Linked DNA regions of Pseudoduganella albidiflava. The protein of the gene in region 4 binds, or shares a complex with, the protein of the main gene of each other region. Links are inferred from orthologs where the notes say so. Each region holds a gene or a part of one and is shown on either strand. Other genes may lie near its edges.

What was found.
Region 1: the proteins of accD (region 4) and EYF70_RS17450 are in contact, whole or in part, in a solved structure (PDB 8UXZ), measured with the Escherichia coli proteins. The link is inferred for Pseudoduganella albidiflava from one-to-one orthologs.
Region 2: the proteins of accD (region 4) and accC are in contact, whole or in part, in a solved structure (PDB 8UXZ), measured with the Escherichia coli proteins. The link is inferred for Pseudoduganella albidiflava from one-to-one orthologs.
Region 3: the proteins of accD (region 4) and accB are in contact, whole or in part, in a solved structure (PDB 8UXZ), measured with the Escherichia coli proteins. The link is inferred for Pseudoduganella albidiflava from one-to-one orthologs.

The regions. Positions count from the first base shown.
Region 1 is NZ_CP036401.1:4,252,203-4,256,449, forward strand. The notes cover bases 609-3,530. They hold EYF70_RS17450 (acetyl-CoA carboxylase carboxyltransferase subunit alpha), read right to left. Parts: upstream 2,596-3,530; coding sequence 1,621-2,595; downstream 609-1,620. Other genes in these bases: tilS (tRNA lysidine(34) synthetase TilS), read right to left, coding at 609-1,465; EYF70_RS17455 (DNA-3-methyladenine glycosylase family protein), read right to left, coding at 2,668-3,330; cysS (cysteine--tRNA ligase), read right to left, coding at 3,330-3,530. In the rest of the region: more of tilS, read right to left, coding at 83-608; more of cysS, read right to left, coding at 3,531-4,247. UniProt on the Escherichia coli protein: Component of the acetyl coenzyme A carboxylase (ACC) complex. First, biotin carboxylase catalyzes the carboxylation of biotin on its carrier protein (BCCP) and then the CO(2) group is transferred by the carboxyltransferase to acetyl-CoA to form malonyl-CoA.
Region 2 is NZ_CP036401.1:508,073-512,287, forward strand. The notes cover bases 1,326-4,215. They hold accC (acetyl-CoA carboxylase biotin carboxylase subunit), read right to left. Parts: upstream 3,505-4,215; coding sequence 2,146-3,504; downstream 1,326-2,145. Other genes in these bases: prmA (50S ribosomal protein L11 methyltransferase), read right to left, coding at 1,326-2,149; accB (acetyl-CoA carboxylase biotin carboxyl carrier protein), read right to left, coding at 3,617-4,087; aroQ (type II 3-dehydroquinate dehydratase), read right to left, coding at 4,198-4,215. Outside these bases: EYF70_RS02165 (carbohydrate kinase family protein), read right to left, coding at 1-10; EYF70_RS02170 (DUF3426 domain-containing protein), read right to left, coding at 19-975; more of prmA, read right to left, coding at 1,208-1,325. UniProt on the Escherichia coli protein: This protein is a component of the acetyl coenzyme A carboxylase complex; first, biotin carboxylase catalyzes the carboxylation of the carrier protein and then the transcarboxylase transfers the carboxyl group to form malonyl-CoA.
Region 3 is NZ_CP036401.1:510,425-513,906, reverse strand. The notes cover bases 731-3,482. They hold accB (acetyl-CoA carboxylase biotin carboxyl carrier protein), read left to right. Parts: upstream 731-1,747; coding sequence 1,748-2,218; downstream 2,219-3,482. Other genes in these bases: accC (acetyl-CoA carboxylase biotin carboxylase subunit), read left to right, coding at 2,331-3,482; aroQ (type II 3-dehydroquinate dehydratase), read left to right, coding at 1,200-1,637; EYF70_RS02195 (TlpA family protein disulfide reductase), read left to right, coding at 731-1,069. In the rest of the region: EYF70_RS02200 (hypothetical protein), read left to right, coding at 1-512; more of EYF70_RS02195, read left to right, coding at 509-730. UniProt on the Escherichia coli protein: This protein is a component of the acetyl coenzyme A carboxylase complex; first, biotin carboxylase catalyzes the carboxylation of the carrier protein and then the transcarboxylase transfers the carboxyl group to form malonyl-CoA.
Region 4 is NZ_CP036401.1:1,253,410-1,257,644, forward strand. What follows is about bases 1,326-4,235. They hold accD (acetyl-CoA carboxylase, carboxyltransferase subunit beta), read left to right. Parts: upstream 1,326-2,299; coding sequence 2,300-3,172; downstream 3,173-4,235. Other genes in these bases: trpA (tryptophan synthase subunit alpha), read left to right, coding at 1,326-2,030; folC (bifunctional tetrahydrofolate synthase/dihydrofolate synthase), read left to right, coding at 3,303-4,235. Also shown: trpB (tryptophan synthase subunit beta), read left to right, coding at 1-1,103; more of trpA, read left to right, coding at 1,233-1,325.

The DNA.
Region 1 (4,247 bases), 3.0 Mb from region 4 along the record:
ATGCAAAAGGACAAGTCAAAAAAGTAATGAAGTCATACACTTAGGGCATAAGCTCATAAGAATATGGCTGGGTCGCCGAACTTTATTCGGCCTGCCAGCGCAGTGCTACGCGGAAATTCGCGTCAGTGGCAACATAATGGCAATCCATGCCGATGCCGGCCGCATACAACAGTCGGCCCGGAATGCCGACCACCGGCAGGCGCGAACGCTCCCAGGCCGGCGTGCCCAGCGACTGGTGGTGCTGCTTCAGGCCGCGCGTGGGCCGGTTCGGTGCGAGCTTGACGCGCTCGCCGCCGCGGCGGAACGAGATCGTCAGTTGCTGCTGTTGCAGCCAATCGGCGGCGATGCCCTCCTCCGCCGGCTCGAAATGCAGCGTGCCGCCATAGTCGGGGAACGCGATCGACGCTTCGCCGTTCCAGCGGAAGTGCTGGACGGGGCGTTCGTCGTACTCGTCTTCCTCGGCGCCCGCCAGTTCCTTCGGTTTCGGCACCAGGTGCACCCGGCCGCGGTGGCGGCGCACTTCGCAGTCGGGGTGCGTGACGAGCAGTTCCGCGCCATCGCGCGCTTCCAGCAACTGGGCGATCATCTCGGCCAGCCACGCGGCGGACGGGATGCGGATGCCGCGCACGCCGAACCAGTGGCGCAGCAGGTTGTTGCGGCGGTCTTCGCCCAGCGCGCGCAGATGGTCGACGGCGATGCTGCCCTCCGCCAGCCCGGCCTGCAGGTCCTGCTCGGCCAGCTCAGTCAGCAGGCGCTGGGCCGAGCGGGCATGCGCGGCGCTGCGGGCAAAGCGCTCCTGGTAGCCGGGGAACGCCACGGCCAGCGCCGGCATCACCGTGTGGCGCAGCGCGTTGCGGGCGTAGCGGGTGTCGCTGTTCGATTCGTCGTCGATGTGCGCGATGCCGTGCGCGCTTGCGTGGGCTTCGAGCTGGGCGCGCGAGGCTTCCAGCAGCGGGCGCGCCAGCAGGATGTCGGCGCTGCCCAGCAGGCCCGGTGCCGTGTTGAAGGCATCCATGCCGGACAGGCCGGCCGGGCCGGCACCCCGTGCGAGTTGCAGCAGGATCGTCTCGGCTTGATCATCGAGGTGATGCGCCGTCAGCAGCAGCGCCACGCCATGTTCGCGGCACAGCTCTCCCAGCGCCGCATAGCGTGCCTGGCGCGCCGAGGCTTCGGTGCCGGATTTGCGGTCCGCCAGGGTGACCCGGCGCGCGGCGAAAGTGATGCCGAGCTTTTCGCATTCGGCGGCGCAGTGGGCTTCCCAGGCATCGGCGCTCGGGCTCAGGCCGTGGTGGATGTGGAAGGCGAACAGCGGCGCGCCGTCGACGGTGGCGCGGGCCAGGTGCAGCAGGACGGAAGAATCGAGGCCGCCGCTGTAGGCGATGGCGATGGGCTGGCCGGCTTCGCGGGGAAGCCTGGAGACCTCGCCGGCAAAGACTTGCGGGAGGCTTGTGTGTCGGGACTTCATGCGGAACCCAAAGGCAGGTGCCAGGGTCAGACCCGTCGGGTCTGACCCTAGGGTTTGCCATGGGGGTGAAAGGATGCGTGATGGCGCACTAGCGGGAGAACAGGGCCGGACCCCATCGGCGGTCCGTTCCCATTTTGAAGCAACGTTGTCGCGGATTATTCCGGCGACGTGGTTTCCTTGAACTTGCCGTAGCTCATCAGCTTCTGGTGGCGCTGTTCGAGCAGGTCCTTTGTCTTGACGCCCTGGAACTGGCGCAGCGAATCTGCCAGCGCGCGCTTCAGCAGGCGCGCCATTTCCTTCGGGTCGCGGTGGGCGCCGCCCAGCGGTTCGGAAACGATCTTGTCGACCAGGCCCATGGCCTTCAGGCGGTGCGCGGTCAGGCCCAGCGCTTCGGCGGCTTCGGAGGCGCGTTCGGCCGTCTTCCACAGGATCGATGCGCAGCCTTCCGGAGAGATCACGGAATACGTGGCGTATTGCAGCATCAGCACGGAGTCGCCGACGGCAATCGCCAGCGCGCCGCCGGAGCCGCCTTCGCCGATGATGGTGGCGATCAGCGGCACCTTCAGTTCGGCCATCACGTACAGGTTGTGGCCGATCGCTTCGGACTGGCCGCGCTCTTCGGCATCGATGCCGGGGAAGGCGCCGGGCGTGTCGACGAAGGTGAAGATCGGCAGGTTGAATTTCTCGGCCACCTTCATCAGGCGCATGGCCTTGCGGTAGCCTTCCGGCTTGGGCATGCCGAAGTTGCGCAGCGCGCGTTCCTTCGTGTCGCGGCCCTTCTGGTGGCCGATCACCATGCAGGGCTGGCCATTGAAGCGGGCCAGGCCGCCGACGATCGACTGGTCGTCGGCATAGGTGCGGTCGCCATGCAGTTCATGGAAGTCCGTGAAGATCTCGTTCACGTAATCCATCGTGTAGGGCCGCTGCGGGTGGCGGGCGATCTGCGATACCTGCCACGGCGTGAGCTTGGCGTAGATATCCTTGGTCAGTTGCTGGCTCTTCTTGGCGAGGCGGTCGATTTCTTCCGAAATGTCGACGGCGGAATCATCCTGCACGAAGCGCAGCTCTTCAATCTTGGAATCGAGCTCCGCGATGGGCTGCTCAAAATTGAGGAAAGTAGTTTTGGTCATTGGTCCTCCGAGAGTATGAACCCAGGGCGCGCTCGCGCAGGCGGAGCGGGCGAGGCTTCAAAATTTTTTTGGCTATTCTACCGGAACAGGATCGAGGCTACGCCATAAATACCAGGTGGCGACAGTGCGATACGGTTCCCAGTTGGCCGCCACCTCGCGCGCATCGCTGCGGGAAACAGGCTCGCCGGAAAAATAGTTGTGGCTGATGCCCGCGATCAGGCGCGGGTCGTCCAGCGGCAGCACGTTGGGCCGCAGCAGGTTAAAGATCAGGAACATTTCCGCTGTCCAGCGCGTGATGCCGCGAATCTGGACCAGCTCCGCAATCACGGCTTCATCTTCCATCTGGTGCCACTCGCCGGCATGCACCTTCTTTGCCTTGAAATTGTCGGCCAGGTCGAGGATGTATTCCGTCTTGCGCTTGGAGAGGCCGCACGCGGCCAGTTCTTCCGCGCCAGCCTTGATGACGAGCGCGGGGGTGAATTTGGGGATCGCCACCAGCAGCTTCTGCCATGCCGCGCTGGCGGCCTTGGGCGTGACCTGCTGGTTGACGATGGAGCGCGCCAGGGTGGTGAACGGGTCGTCGTGCCCCACCAGGTGCAGGTCGCCGAACTGGGGAATGAGCTTGTTCATGATGCGGTCGCGCCGCATCAGCTCGGCCTTGGCCTCTTCCCAGTATGGCGGCACGGCCACCTGGCGGCCCGTGCCGCCCGATTTATCCCTGGACTGGAGCACCATTATGCGCGGCGCCAGTTCGTCGTGCCGTCGGGCTTGTCCTCGAGGACGACGCCGGCAGCCAGCAGGTCGGCGCGGATCTTGTCCGCCTGCGCGAAGTCGCGCGCCTTCTTCGCCGCAGCGCGCGCCGCGATCGCCTCGAGGATGGCCACTTCGCCGAAGCCGTCGGCCACGCCGGCCTGCAGGAATTCCTGCGGGTTGCGCTCCAGCAGGCCCAGCACGGCGGCCAGGCCCTTCAGCTGGCGCACCGCTTCCGGCGACTTCGACCGGTTCACTTCCGAGGCCAGGTCGAACAGTACGGCGACCGCGATCGGGGTGTTGAAGTCATCGTCCATCGCTTCCGCGAAGCGTTGCGCATGCGGCTCGTTCCAGTCCAGTTCCGCGCCGTCGCCCTGCACGCCGTCGAGGGCCGTGTAGAGACGGGTCAGCGCGCCGCGGGCATCCTCGATATGCGTGTCGGAATAATTCAGTGGGCTGCGGTAGTGGGCGCGCAGGATGAAGAAGCGCACCACTTCGGCATCGAATTTCTTCAGCACGTCGCGGATGGTGAAGAAATTGCCGAGGGACTTCGACATCTTCTCGTTATCGACGCGCACGAAGCCGTTGTGGATCCAGTAGTTCGCCAGGGGCTTGCCGAACGCCCCTTCGGACTGGGCGATCTCGTTTTCATGGTGCGGGAATTGGAGGTCCTGGCCGCCGCCATGGATGTCGAACTGTTCGCCGAGCAGCGCGCACGCCATCGCCGAGCATTCGATGTGCCAGCCCGGGCGGCCACTGCCCCACTTGGAGTCCCATTTCACTTCGGCCGGTTCGCTTTCCTTCGAAGCCTTCCACAGCACGAAGTCGAGCGGATCGCGCTTGCCGGTATTGACGTCCACGCGCTCGCCGGCGCGCAGATCGTCGAGCGACTTGCCGGACAG
Region 2 (4,215 bases), 750 kb from region 4 along the record:
TCTGGTTCATGGGAGTCTTCAGGGGTAGAAAATGGCGATGTGGTAGCCGGAGGCGCGCAGCCGGTCCAGCTCGAAGTACAGCTTGACGGACTGCTCGCTGCGCGGGCGGAAGCCCTGGGCCAGCGCGGCCTTGCCCAGGTAGTCGCGCGGCGCGAACACGCGGCGCAGCACGGGCTTGTCGGCCGTGTCGTTCAATACCAGTTCGATGTGCGGCCAGGCTTGCACGGAGCGCGACTGGTTGCGCAGCACGGTGACGAAGCTGTACGTGTCCGGCGCCAGCGTCTGCAGCTCGCCCTGTTCGATCGCCAGCGCATCGATCTGGCGCGGCAGCTCGACCGTGCAGCCCAGCGGGCCGCACAGCGCCTGCAGCGCCGGTTTCATGGCCGGATAGTCGGCGGCCAGCCGATTGCGCAGCGAGACCACGCCCTGGCCCAGCAGCACGAACGCGAGCAGCGGGATGCCTGCCATCATCGCCAGCCGCGCCAGGTGGCGCGAGCGCTCGCGGCGCGCCGCCTGGCGGACGAATTCCGGTTCTTCTTCGTGCCCGCCGGCGTCATCGGGCAGGGCAGTGGCACCACCGGCGCCGGCGGCCAGCAGCGCGCTTTCCGGCGCGGCCGCCAGCAGGTCGGCGGCGGCGGCATCGTCGGACGCGCGTTCGGCGGCCTGGTTGGCTGCATCGCTGGCGCCATCGCTGGAGCTGTTCCTCGATGCAGGGGGCGGGACGACCGGTTCGGGTTGGTCGCCGGGTTCGTGGTCGAAATGGTGCAGGTCATCCAGCGCGACCGCCACGATGTGCTCGGACGGCATGTCGAACGCGGGCTCGCGGCGGTGGCTGTCGGCTGGTGCCGGCTCGGAGGCCGGCTCAGCTTCCGGTTCCGGCTCAGGTTCCGGCTCAGGCTCCAACTCGGGTTCAGGTCCATGCGCCGGTTCCGGCTCGGCTTCCCGTACGTGGACCGCCACGTCATCCAGGTCCAACTCCAGATCCAGCTTCGGCGCGGCAGGCGCGGATGAGGGAGTAGCCGCCATGGGCGCGACAGGCGCCACGGAGAAGGGTGTCGCGGGCTCCACGAGCGCCGCATTCCCGTCAAAGATCTCGTTACAGGCCCCACAACGCACGATGCCCCCACGCAGCTTCAACTGGTCCAGGGCGACCCTGAACACGGTATGGCAGTGGGGGCATTTGGTGGCGAGCGCCATGCGTGCGGCGTTACCCTTGGCGTGAAGCAGGGGCGGTTTCGTCGCCCTTGCGGCCGTACAGGGCGACCCAGCCCTCGTGCTCGGCCCAGACGGACAGCTGGATGAACGGCGCGTACGCGGCGGCCACTTCCTCGGCCTGGCGTGCCAGCACGCCGGACAGCACCAGCGCGCCGCCGTCGGCCACGCGGCCCGACAGCATCGGCGCCATCAGTTTCAGCGGCGACGACAGGATGTTGGCGACGACGATGTCGAACTGCGCGCTGGCATAAGCCGATTGCGCGAAGTCTTCCGGCACGAAGTATTCGATGTCCTGTACCTGGTTGCGGGCGGCGTTGTCGCGCGCCGAGTCGATCGCCTGCGGGTCGATATCGACGCCGGCGACCTTTTCCGCGCCCAGCTTGCGTGCCACCATCGCCAGGATGCCGGAACCGCAGCCGTAATCGAGCACCGTCTTGCCGGGCGCCGGATGGGCTTCCAGCCATTCCATGCACAGGCGCGTGGTCGGGTGGCTGCCGGTGCCGAATGCCAGGCCCGGATCGAGTTCCAGGATCAGCGCGGCAGGGTCCGGTGCCTCGTGCCAGCTCGGCACGACCCAGATGTTCTTGCCGATGTGGATCGGCTCGAACTGCGATTGCGTCAGGCGCACCCAGTCTTCATCGGCCACGCTGCGCGTGGTGTAGGCCGGCAGGGCCTTCAGGCCCACGGCGCGGGCCGCTGCGGCCACGATGAACGAGTGATCGGCATCGACGTCGGCCAGGGCCACCACGCGGCTGTGTTCCCACGCCGCTTCCTTCGGCTCCATGCCCGGTTCGCCGAACAGCGGCTGTTCCGCTTCGGTGCCTTCGTCCGCATCCTCGACGGAAACGGACAGCGCGCCCGCTTCCATCAGCGCGTCCGACAGCGCCTCGGCATGCTCTCGGGCGACTTCGATGACGATTTCGTTCCAGCTCATGCACCCGCCTTCGGCATTTCCGCCAGTTTCTGTTCCAGGTAATGGATGTTGGTGCCGCCTTCGATGAAGCGGGCGTCGACCATCAGCTCGCGGTGCAGCGGGATGTTGGTGAGGATGCCCTCGACCACCATTTCCGACAGCGCGATCTGCATGCGGCGGATCGCCTGCTCGCGCGTGGCGCCATAGGTGATCACCTTGCCGATCATCGAATCGTAGTGCGGCGGTACATAGTAACCCGCATACGAATGGGAGTCGACACGCACGCCTGGGCCGCCCGGGGCATGCCACGACGTGATGCGGCCTGGCGAAGGCGTGAACTTGAACGGGTCCTCGGCGTTGATGCGGCACTCGATCGCGTGGCCGGACAGCATCACGTCGCGCTGGCGGAAGCGCAGGCGCTCGCCGCAGGCGATGCGGATCTGTTCCTGCACGATGTCGATGCCGGTGATCATCTCCGTCACCGGGTGTTCCACCTGCACGCGGGTGTTCATCTCGATGAAGTAGAACTCGCCGTTTTCATACAGGAATTCGAAGGTGCCCGCGCCGCGGTAGCCGATCTTGCGGCAGGCTTCGGCGCAGCGGTCGCCGATCTTCTCGATCAGCTTGCGTGGAATGCCGGGGGCCGGCGCTTCCTCGATTACCTTCTGGTGGCGGCGCTGCATGGAGCAGTCGCGCTCGCCCAGCCATACGGCGTTCTTGTGTTCGTCGGCGAGGATCTGGATTTCCACGTGGCGCGGATTCTCCAGGTATTTCTCCATATAGACTTCCGGATTGCCGAAGGCGGCACCGGCTTCGCTCTTCGTCATCGTCACCGCATTGAGCAGCGCCGCTTCGGTATGCACCACGCGCATGCCGCGGCCACCGCCGCCGCCAGCCGCCTTGATGATGACCGGATAGCCGACCTTGCGGGCAATCTGCACGATCGCCTTCGGATCTTCCGGCAACGCGCCGTCGGAACCAGGCACGCAGGGCACGCCCGCCTTGATCATCGCCTGCTTGGCCGAGACCTTGTCGCCCATCAGGCGGATCGAGTCGGAACGGGGGCCGATGAACACGAAGCCGGATTTTTCGACACGTTCGGCGAAATCGGCGTTTTCGGACAGGAAGCCATAGCCGGGGTGGATCGCCTCGGCGTCGGTGACTTCGGCCGCGCTGATGATGGCGGGCATGTTCAGGTAGGACAGGCTCGACGAAGCCGGGCCGATGCAGACGGATTCATCGGCCAGTTTGACGTATTTCGCGTCCTTGTCGGCTTCGGAGTGCACGACGACCGTCTTGATGCCCATCTCGCGGCAGGCGCGCTGGATACGCAGCGCGATTTCACCACGATTGGCAATGAGGATTTTTTCAAACATGGCTAGTTCTATGTTTGCGAACACCCGGGCGTGCCGGGTGTCCTGGGAGAGGGAGCTAACGTGGCGGCTGGGCCGCCGGACCGGCACGCGCCGGCCCTCATCGGCCTATGGATCAGCCGATGACGAACAGCGGCTGGCCGAATTCGACCGGCTGGCCGTTCTCGACGAGAACCTGGGTGATCGTGCCGGATTTGTCGGCATCGATCTCGTTCAGCAGCTTCATCGCTTCGATGATGCACAGCGTATCGCCTTCCTTCACGGTCGCGCCCACTTCGACGAACGGCGCGCTGCCTGGTGCGGAAGAACGGTAGAACGTGCCGACCATCGGCGACTTGACGATGTGGCCGGTCGGCTCGGCGGCGGCGGCCGGCACGGCCGGTGCGGCGGCAGGCGCGGGAGCCGGCGCGGCGGCAGGCATGTACTGGGTCGGCGCGCCGCCCTGCGGCATCATCACGACCTGGTTTTGCGGCATGGCGGACGACTTGACGATGCGCACCTTGCTCTCGCCTTCGGTCACTTCGAGTTCTGCAATATCCGATTCGGCAACCAAGTCAATCAAAGTCTTGAGCTTGCGTAGATCCATCTGAGACTCCCGTCTAATCTTGTTTTGTGAAATTGGCGCGGCTGCCATGTTAAGCCAAATAAGCTGGCACATAAGCGACTACGCTGTAAATAGCGCGCAGATCGCGTAGATTAACTGCTTCTTAGTGC
Region 3 (3,482 bases), 740 kb from region 4 along the record:
AGGCCAATTCGCTGCGCGATGCGCTGCCGGACGATGCGCAGATCGAGGAAGAGGTGCGCCAGTACCATGCGCTGTTCAACGCCGCCACGCAGCCGGCCCGCCTGCTGAAGTTGCGCCTCATCGCGCTGGAAGTGATGGAACGGCTGGCCGAGTACCAGCCTGTCCTGACCGGCCCCGTATTGAATGGCAGCGCCGGCGAACATGACGACATCCGCCTGCAACTGTTCGCCGACAGCGCGAAGGAAGTGCAGATCTTCCTGCTGAATAAGAACGTCAATATAGAGATCTCGGAAAGCGAGCATTTCAAGGGGCCGCGCCACGACCCGGTCGAGACCGTGAGCTTCCTGTGGCATGGCGAAGGCGTGCATGCGGAACTGTATGAACAGCAGGACCTGCGCGGTGCCAGAAAGAAAAAGAACGAACAAAAAGCCGGCGATCGCCCGGCGCGGGCCGACATCGACGAGCTGCGCGCGCTGATCGCCACCGAACATCCTGAACACGGAAACGCATGAAGACATCCCACCTGCTGGCCTGCGGCGCCATCGCCGTCGTATTCGGCGCGATCGGCGCCTGGGTCGGCATCAACAAGAAAGCCCCGCCACCGCCCATTACCTCCACCGTCCCGCCCGGACAAGCCGCGGCCGGCAGCGCCGTCGTCAACGCCCTGCTGGCGCGCACCATGGCCGATGCCCAGGGCACGCAGCAGCCGCTGGCGCAATGGAAAGGCAAGCCGCTGCTGGTGAATTTCTGGGCAACCTGGTGTGCACCGTGCGTGAAGGAAATGCCGGAACTGTCGGCGCTGCAAACCAGCGGCAAGTACAAGAACCTGCAGGTGATCGGCATCGGCATCGACTCGCCCACCAACATCGCCGAATTCACGAAGAAGTTCCCGATCGCCTACCCGCTGTACGTGGATGGCGTGGCCGGCACCGAGCTGTCGCGCCAGTTCGGCAATGCCCAGGGCGGCTTGCCGTTCACGGTGCTGATCGGCGCCGATGGCCAGGTGAAGAAGACCTATCTCGGCCTGCTGAAGTTCGATCAGCTGCACCAGGATCTGGCAGCGCTGTGAGCGCTGCCGGCACTGCCCGCACCACCACTCCGGTAACGACTCAGTTTACTATTTGGCAAGTTCTTTTTTCTTGCCAAATAGTCGCGTCAGGCGGCAAAATGCGGAACTTTCGCTGGACTAAGGTCACAACATGGCAAAACACCTGCTGCTGCTGAACGGCCCCAATCTGAACCTGTTGGGTACCCGCGAGCCCGGAATCTATGGGGCGACGACACTGGCACAGGTGGAACAGGCGGCACGGGACCAGGCCGCCTCGGCGGGCGCGCAGCTGCATGCCTTCCAGAGCAACCATGAAGGCGCGCTGATCGACCGCATCCATGCCGCGCGCGACGAAGGGGTGGACTTCATCGTCATCAATCCCGGCGGGTATACCCACACCAGCGTGGCCCTGCGCGATGCGCTGGCCGGCGTGGCGATTCCGTTCGTCGAAGTCCATATATCGAATATTTATCAGCGCGAAAGCTTTCGCCACCACTCATTTCTCAGCGCGATTGCCAAGGGAACGATTTGCGGACTCGGCACCGAGGGATACCGCTTTGCCATCGACTTTGCACTAAGAAGCAGTTAATCTACGCGATCTGCGCGCTATTTACAGCGTAGTCGCTTATGTGCCAGCTTATTTGGCTTAACATGGCAGCCGCGCCAATTTCACAAAACAAGATTAGACGGGAGTCTCAGATGGATCTACGCAAGCTCAAGACTTTGATTGACTTGGTTGCCGAATCGGATATTGCAGAACTCGAAGTGACCGAAGGCGAGAGCAAGGTGCGCATCGTCAAGTCGTCCGCCATGCCGCAAAACCAGGTCGTGATGATGCCGCAGGGCGGCGCGCCGACCCAGTACATGCCTGCCGCCGCGCCGGCTCCCGCGCCTGCCGCCGCACCGGCCGTGCCGGCCGCCGCCGCCGAGCCGACCGGCCACATCGTCAAGTCGCCGATGGTCGGCACGTTCTACCGTTCTTCCGCACCAGGCAGCGCGCCGTTCGTCGAAGTGGGCGCGACCGTGAAGGAAGGCGATACGCTGTGCATCATCGAAGCGATGAAGCTGCTGAACGAGATCGATGCCGACAAATCCGGCACGATCACCCAGGTTCTCGTCGAGAACGGCCAGCCGGTCGAATTCGGCCAGCCGCTGTTCGTCATCGGCTGATCCATAGGCCGATGAGGGCCGGCGCGTGCCGGTCCGGCGGCCCAGCCGCCACGTTAGCTCCCTCTCCCAGGACACCCGGCACGCCCGGGTGTTCGCAAACATAGAACTAGCCATGTTTGAAAAAATCCTCATTGCCAATCGTGGTGAAATCGCGCTGCGTATCCAGCGCGCCTGCCGCGAGATGGGCATCAAGACGGTCGTCGTGCACTCCGAAGCCGACAAGGACGCGAAATACGTCAAACTGGCCGATGAATCCGTCTGCATCGGCCCGGCTTCGTCGAGCCTGTCCTACCTGAACATGCCCGCCATCATCAGCGCGGCCGAAGTCACCGACGCCGAGGCGATCCACCCCGGCTATGGCTTCCTGTCCGAAAACGCCGATTTCGCCGAACGTGTCGAAAAATCCGGCTTCGTGTTCATCGGCCCCCGTTCCGACTCGATCCGCCTGATGGGCGACAAGGTCTCGGCCAAGCAGGCGATGATCAAGGCGGGCGTGCCCTGCGTGCCTGGTTCCGACGGCGCGTTGCCGGAAGATCCGAAGGCGATCGTGCAGATTGCCCGCAAGGTCGGCTATCCGGTCATCATCAAGGCGGCTGGCGGCGGCGGTGGCCGCGGCATGCGCGTGGTGCATACCGAAGCGGCGCTGCTCAATGCGGTGACGATGACGAAGAGCGAAGCCGGTGCCGCCTTCGGCAATCCGGAAGTCTATATGGAGAAATACCTGGAGAATCCGCGCCACGTGGAAATCCAGATCCTCGCCGACGAACACAAGAACGCCGTATGGCTGGGCGAGCGCGACTGCTCCATGCAGCGCCGCCACCAGAAGGTAATCGAGGAAGCGCCGGCCCCCGGCATTCCACGCAAGCTGATCGAGAAGATCGGCGACCGCTGCGCCGAAGCCTGCCGCAAGATCGGCTACCGCGGCGCGGGCACCTTCGAATTCCTGTATGAAAACGGCGAGTTCTACTTCATCGAGATGAACACCCGCGTGCAGGTGGAACACCCGGTGACGGAGATGATCACCGGCATCGACATCGTGCAGGAACAGATCCGCATCGCCTGCGGCGAGCGCCTGCGCTTCCGCCAGCGCGACGTGATGCTGTCCGGCCACGCGATCGAGTGCCGCATCAACGCCGAGGACCCGTTCAAGTTCACGCCTTCGCCAGGCCGCATCACGTCGTGGCATGCCCCGGGCGGCCCAGGCGTGCGTGTCGACTCCCATTCGTATGCGGGTTACTATGTACCGCCGCACTACGATTCGATG
Region 4 (4,235 bases):
AAGCCTATGCCCGCTACAGCCAGGATCCCGAATTCCTCGAAGAATTCCGTTACGAGCTGAAGCACTTCGTCGGCCGGCCATCGCCGATCTACCACGCCAAGCGCTGGTCCGAACTGGCCGGCGGCGCGCAAATCTACTTCAAGCGCGAAGACCTGAACCACACCGGCGCGCACAAGATCAACAACGTGATCGGCCAGGCGCTGCTCGCCAAGCGCATGGGCAAGCCGCGCATCATCGCCGAAACCGGCGCTGGCCAGCATGGCGTGGCCACGGCCACTATCTGCGCCCGCTTCGGCCTCGAGTGCGTGGTGTACATGGGTGCCGAGGATGTCAAGCGGCAGGCCCAGAACGTCTACCGGATGAAACTGCTGGGCGCCACCGTCGTGCCCGTCGAATCCGGTTCGAAAACGCTCAAGGATGCGCTGAACGAAGCGATGCGCGACTGGGTCACCAACATTGAAAACACCTTCTACATCATCGGCACGGTGGCCGGCCCGCACCCTTACCCGATGCTGGTGCGCGACTTCCAGTCCGTGATCGGCGAGGAATGCCTGGTGCAGATGCCCGAGATGACGGGCCGCCAGCCCGACTACGTGCTGGCCTGCATCGGCGGCGGCTCGAACGCGATGGGCATCTTCTACCCGTACATCGACCAGAAGGACACCCGGCTGATCGGCGTGGAAGCGGCCGGCGAGGGCCTCGACACGAACAAGCACGCCGCTTCGCTGACGAAGGGTTACCCGGGTGTGCTGCACGGCAACCGCACCTACCTGCTGCAGAGCGACGATGGCCAGATCATCGAAACGCACTCGGTGTCCGCCGGCCTCGACTACCCGGGCGTGGGCCCCGAGCATGCCTGGCTGAAGGATTCCGGCCGCGCGCAGTACGTGTCGATCACGGACGAGGAAGCGCTAAAGGCATTCCACGACTGTTGCCACATCGAAGGCATCATCCCCGCGCTGGAATCGTCGCACGCGCTGGCCTACGCCGCCAAGCTGGCCGCCACGCTGCCGAAGGACCAGATCGTGCTGGTCAACCTGTCCGGCCGCGGCGACAAGGACATGCATACCGTGGCCGAGCGCATGGGCATGAATTTCGGCTGATCGTTGCCTGAACATGGCGGTCCCCGCCGCGAAATGTTTCCAGAAATCGGGGTCTGACCCCGATTTGAAGAAACATTTCCAAAAATCGGGGACTGTCCCCGAATTTGAGAAACATTTGCCGAGAATAATATGTCCCGTATCGCCCAGACGTTCGACGCGCTGAAAGCGCACAACAAGACCGGTCTCGTGACCTTCATCACCGCTGGCGATCCCGCGCCGGCATCCACGGTGCCACTGCTGCATGCCCTGGTGGCGGGCGGCGCCGACGTGCTGGAACTCGGCGTGCCGTTTTCCGACCCGATGGCCGAAGGCCCCGTCATCCAGCGCGCCTGCGAGCGCGCCCTGGTGCATGGCGTCGGCATCCGCCACGTGTTCGAGTACGTGCGCGAGTTCCGCAAGACCAACCAGCACACCCCGGTGGTACTGATGGGCTACGCCAATCCGATCGAGCGCATCGGCGTCGACGCTTTCGTCGAGCAATCGCGCGAAGTGGGCGCCGATGGCGCGATCGTCGTCGACTACCCGCCCGAGGAATGCGAAGAATTCGCCGCCAAGATGCGCGCCGCCGGCCTCGACCTGATCTTCCTGCTGGCGCCCACCTCGACCGAGGCGCGCATCGCGCAAGTGGCCAAGGTCGGCAGCGGCTTCTCGTATTACGTGTCGCTGAAGGGCGTGACGGGTGCCGGCCATATCGATACCGCCGAGGTGGCCGAGCGGATCGCGGAGATCCGCCGGCATGTCAGCCTGCCGATCGGCGTGGGCTTCGGCATCCGCGACGCGGCCACCGCGAAGGCACTTGCCGGCGTGGCGGACGCCGTCGTCATCGGCAGCCGGATCATCCAGGAAATCGAGGCGGCCGAGCCCGCGCAGGCGCCGGCCGCCGTGCAGGCGTTCGTCGCCGGCATCCGGCAGGCGCTGGACGAATAAGCCGTGCGAATAAGCCGTGCTGCCTAGCCCGTATCAGCGTGCCTGGAGGGAGTGCGGCCCTGCATGGCCGCACCGTTGTGCGGGCGCGAAGCATGCTTCGCGAATTCCCCGCTCCCCCCATGACACGGGCTCATCAATTCTCCGCAGGCGTTCGCGCGCAGGCCGCATGAAAGCTTACGTTCGTTCGGAAAATTGTCAATTTTGAATGTTCGACACGACTGGCATAAACGGCTACACTTCGCCCCTCAGTTAGAGCAACAGGAGAAAATATGAGCTGGTTGGAAAAACTGCTTCCCCCCCGCATCCAGCGCTCGGAAGCCGCCGCCCGCAAGACGATGCCGGAAGGGCTGTGGGTCAAGTGCCCCTCCTGCGAGGCGGTCCTGTACCGTACCGACCTCGAGTCGAACCTGCATGTCTGCCCGAAATGCGATCACCACATGCGCATCCGCGCCCGCGAGCGCCTCGATGCCCTGCTCGATGCCGGTGGCCGCTATGAAATCGGCCAGGAAACGCTGCCGGTCGATACGCTGAAGTTCAAGGACAGCAAGAAATACCCGGATCGCCTGAAGCAGGCCATGGAAGCCACCGGCGAAACCGATGCGATGGTGTGCATGGGCGGTTCGATCATGAGCCTGCCGGTCGTGGTCGCCTGCTTCGAGTTCGAATTCATGGGCGGCTCGATGGGTTCCGTGGTCGGCGAACGCTTCGCCCGCGCGGCCCAGGTGGCGCTCGAGCAGAAGGTACCATTCATTTGCATCACCGCCACCGGCGGCGCGCGCATGCAGGAAGGCTTGCTGTCGCTGATGCAGATGGCCAAGACCACCTCGATGCTGACCAAGCTGTCGGAAAAGAAGCTGCCGTTCATCAGCGTGCTGACCGACCCGACGATGGGCGGCGTGTCCGCTTCGTTCGCCTTCATGGGCGACGTGGTGATGGCCGAGCCGAAAGCGCTGATCGGCTTTGCCGGCCCGCGCGTGATCGAGAACACGGTGCGTGAGAAGCTGCCGGAAGGCTTCCAGCGCAGCGAGTTCCTGCTGACCAAGGGCGCCATCGACATGATCGTCGACCGCCGCAAGATGCGCGAGGAAATCGCCCGCCTGCTGGCACTGCTGCAGAACCAGGCCGCCGAAGTGCTGGCATGACCGCCTGACAGCAGTCCGCCGCTCCGCGGCATCATGTGAACGGGGCCGGGTCCGCAGGGACCCGGCCCCGTTTCGCGTCGTGCGCTAGAATCACGTCTTTGCGCTTACTCCCCGCTTTTCTCCAACTCACATGTCCACCCCGTCCACCTTGCCTGAATGGCTCGCGCTGCTGGAATCGCGCCACGCCGAAACCGTCATCAACATGGGCCTCGACCGCGTGCGCGCCGTCAAGGAACGCCTGCAACTGCAGTTCACCTGCCCGGTGATCATGGTGGCCGGCACCAACGGCAAGGGGTCCACCTGCGCGATGCTGGAATCGATCCTGCTGCGCGCCGGCTACCGGGTCGGGCTGTACATCAAGCCGCACTTCCTCGACTTCAACGAGCGCGCCCGCGTCAATGGCGACCTGGCCTCCGACAGCATGCTGGTCGAGGCCTTCGATGCCGTCGAGGCGGTGCGCGGCGATACGCCGCTGACCTATTTCGAGTTCACCACGCTGGCCATCCTGCACCTGATGAGCAAGTCCTCGCTCGACGTGGCGATCCTCGAAGTGGGGCTGGGCGGCCGGCTCGATGCCGTCAACGTCATCGATGCCGACGTGGCCATCGTCACCAGTGTCGATATCGACCACGTCGATTACCTGGGTGGCACGCGCGAACAGATCGGCTTTGAAAAGGCCGGAATCTTCCGCCCCGGCAAGGCGGCCATTTGCAGCGACCCGGTGCCACCGCAGGCGCTGGTCGAGCACGCCACCGCGATCGGCGCCGACCTGTGGCTGATGGGGCGCGACTTCAACTATTCCGGCGACAAGCAGCAGTGGAACTACGGCGGCCGCGGCCAGCGCCGCAACGCGCTGGCTTACCCCAGCCTGCGCGGCGCCAACCAGTTGCTGAACGCTTCGGCCGCGCTGGCCGCGCTGGAAGTGTTGAAGAACGAATTGCCGGTCGGCGCGCAGGAAGTGCGACACGGCCTGGTCACCGTCGAGCTGCCGGGCCGCTTCCAGGTGCTGCCGGGCCGCCCCACCGTGATCCTCGACGTGGCGCACAACCCCCATGCGGCCTCG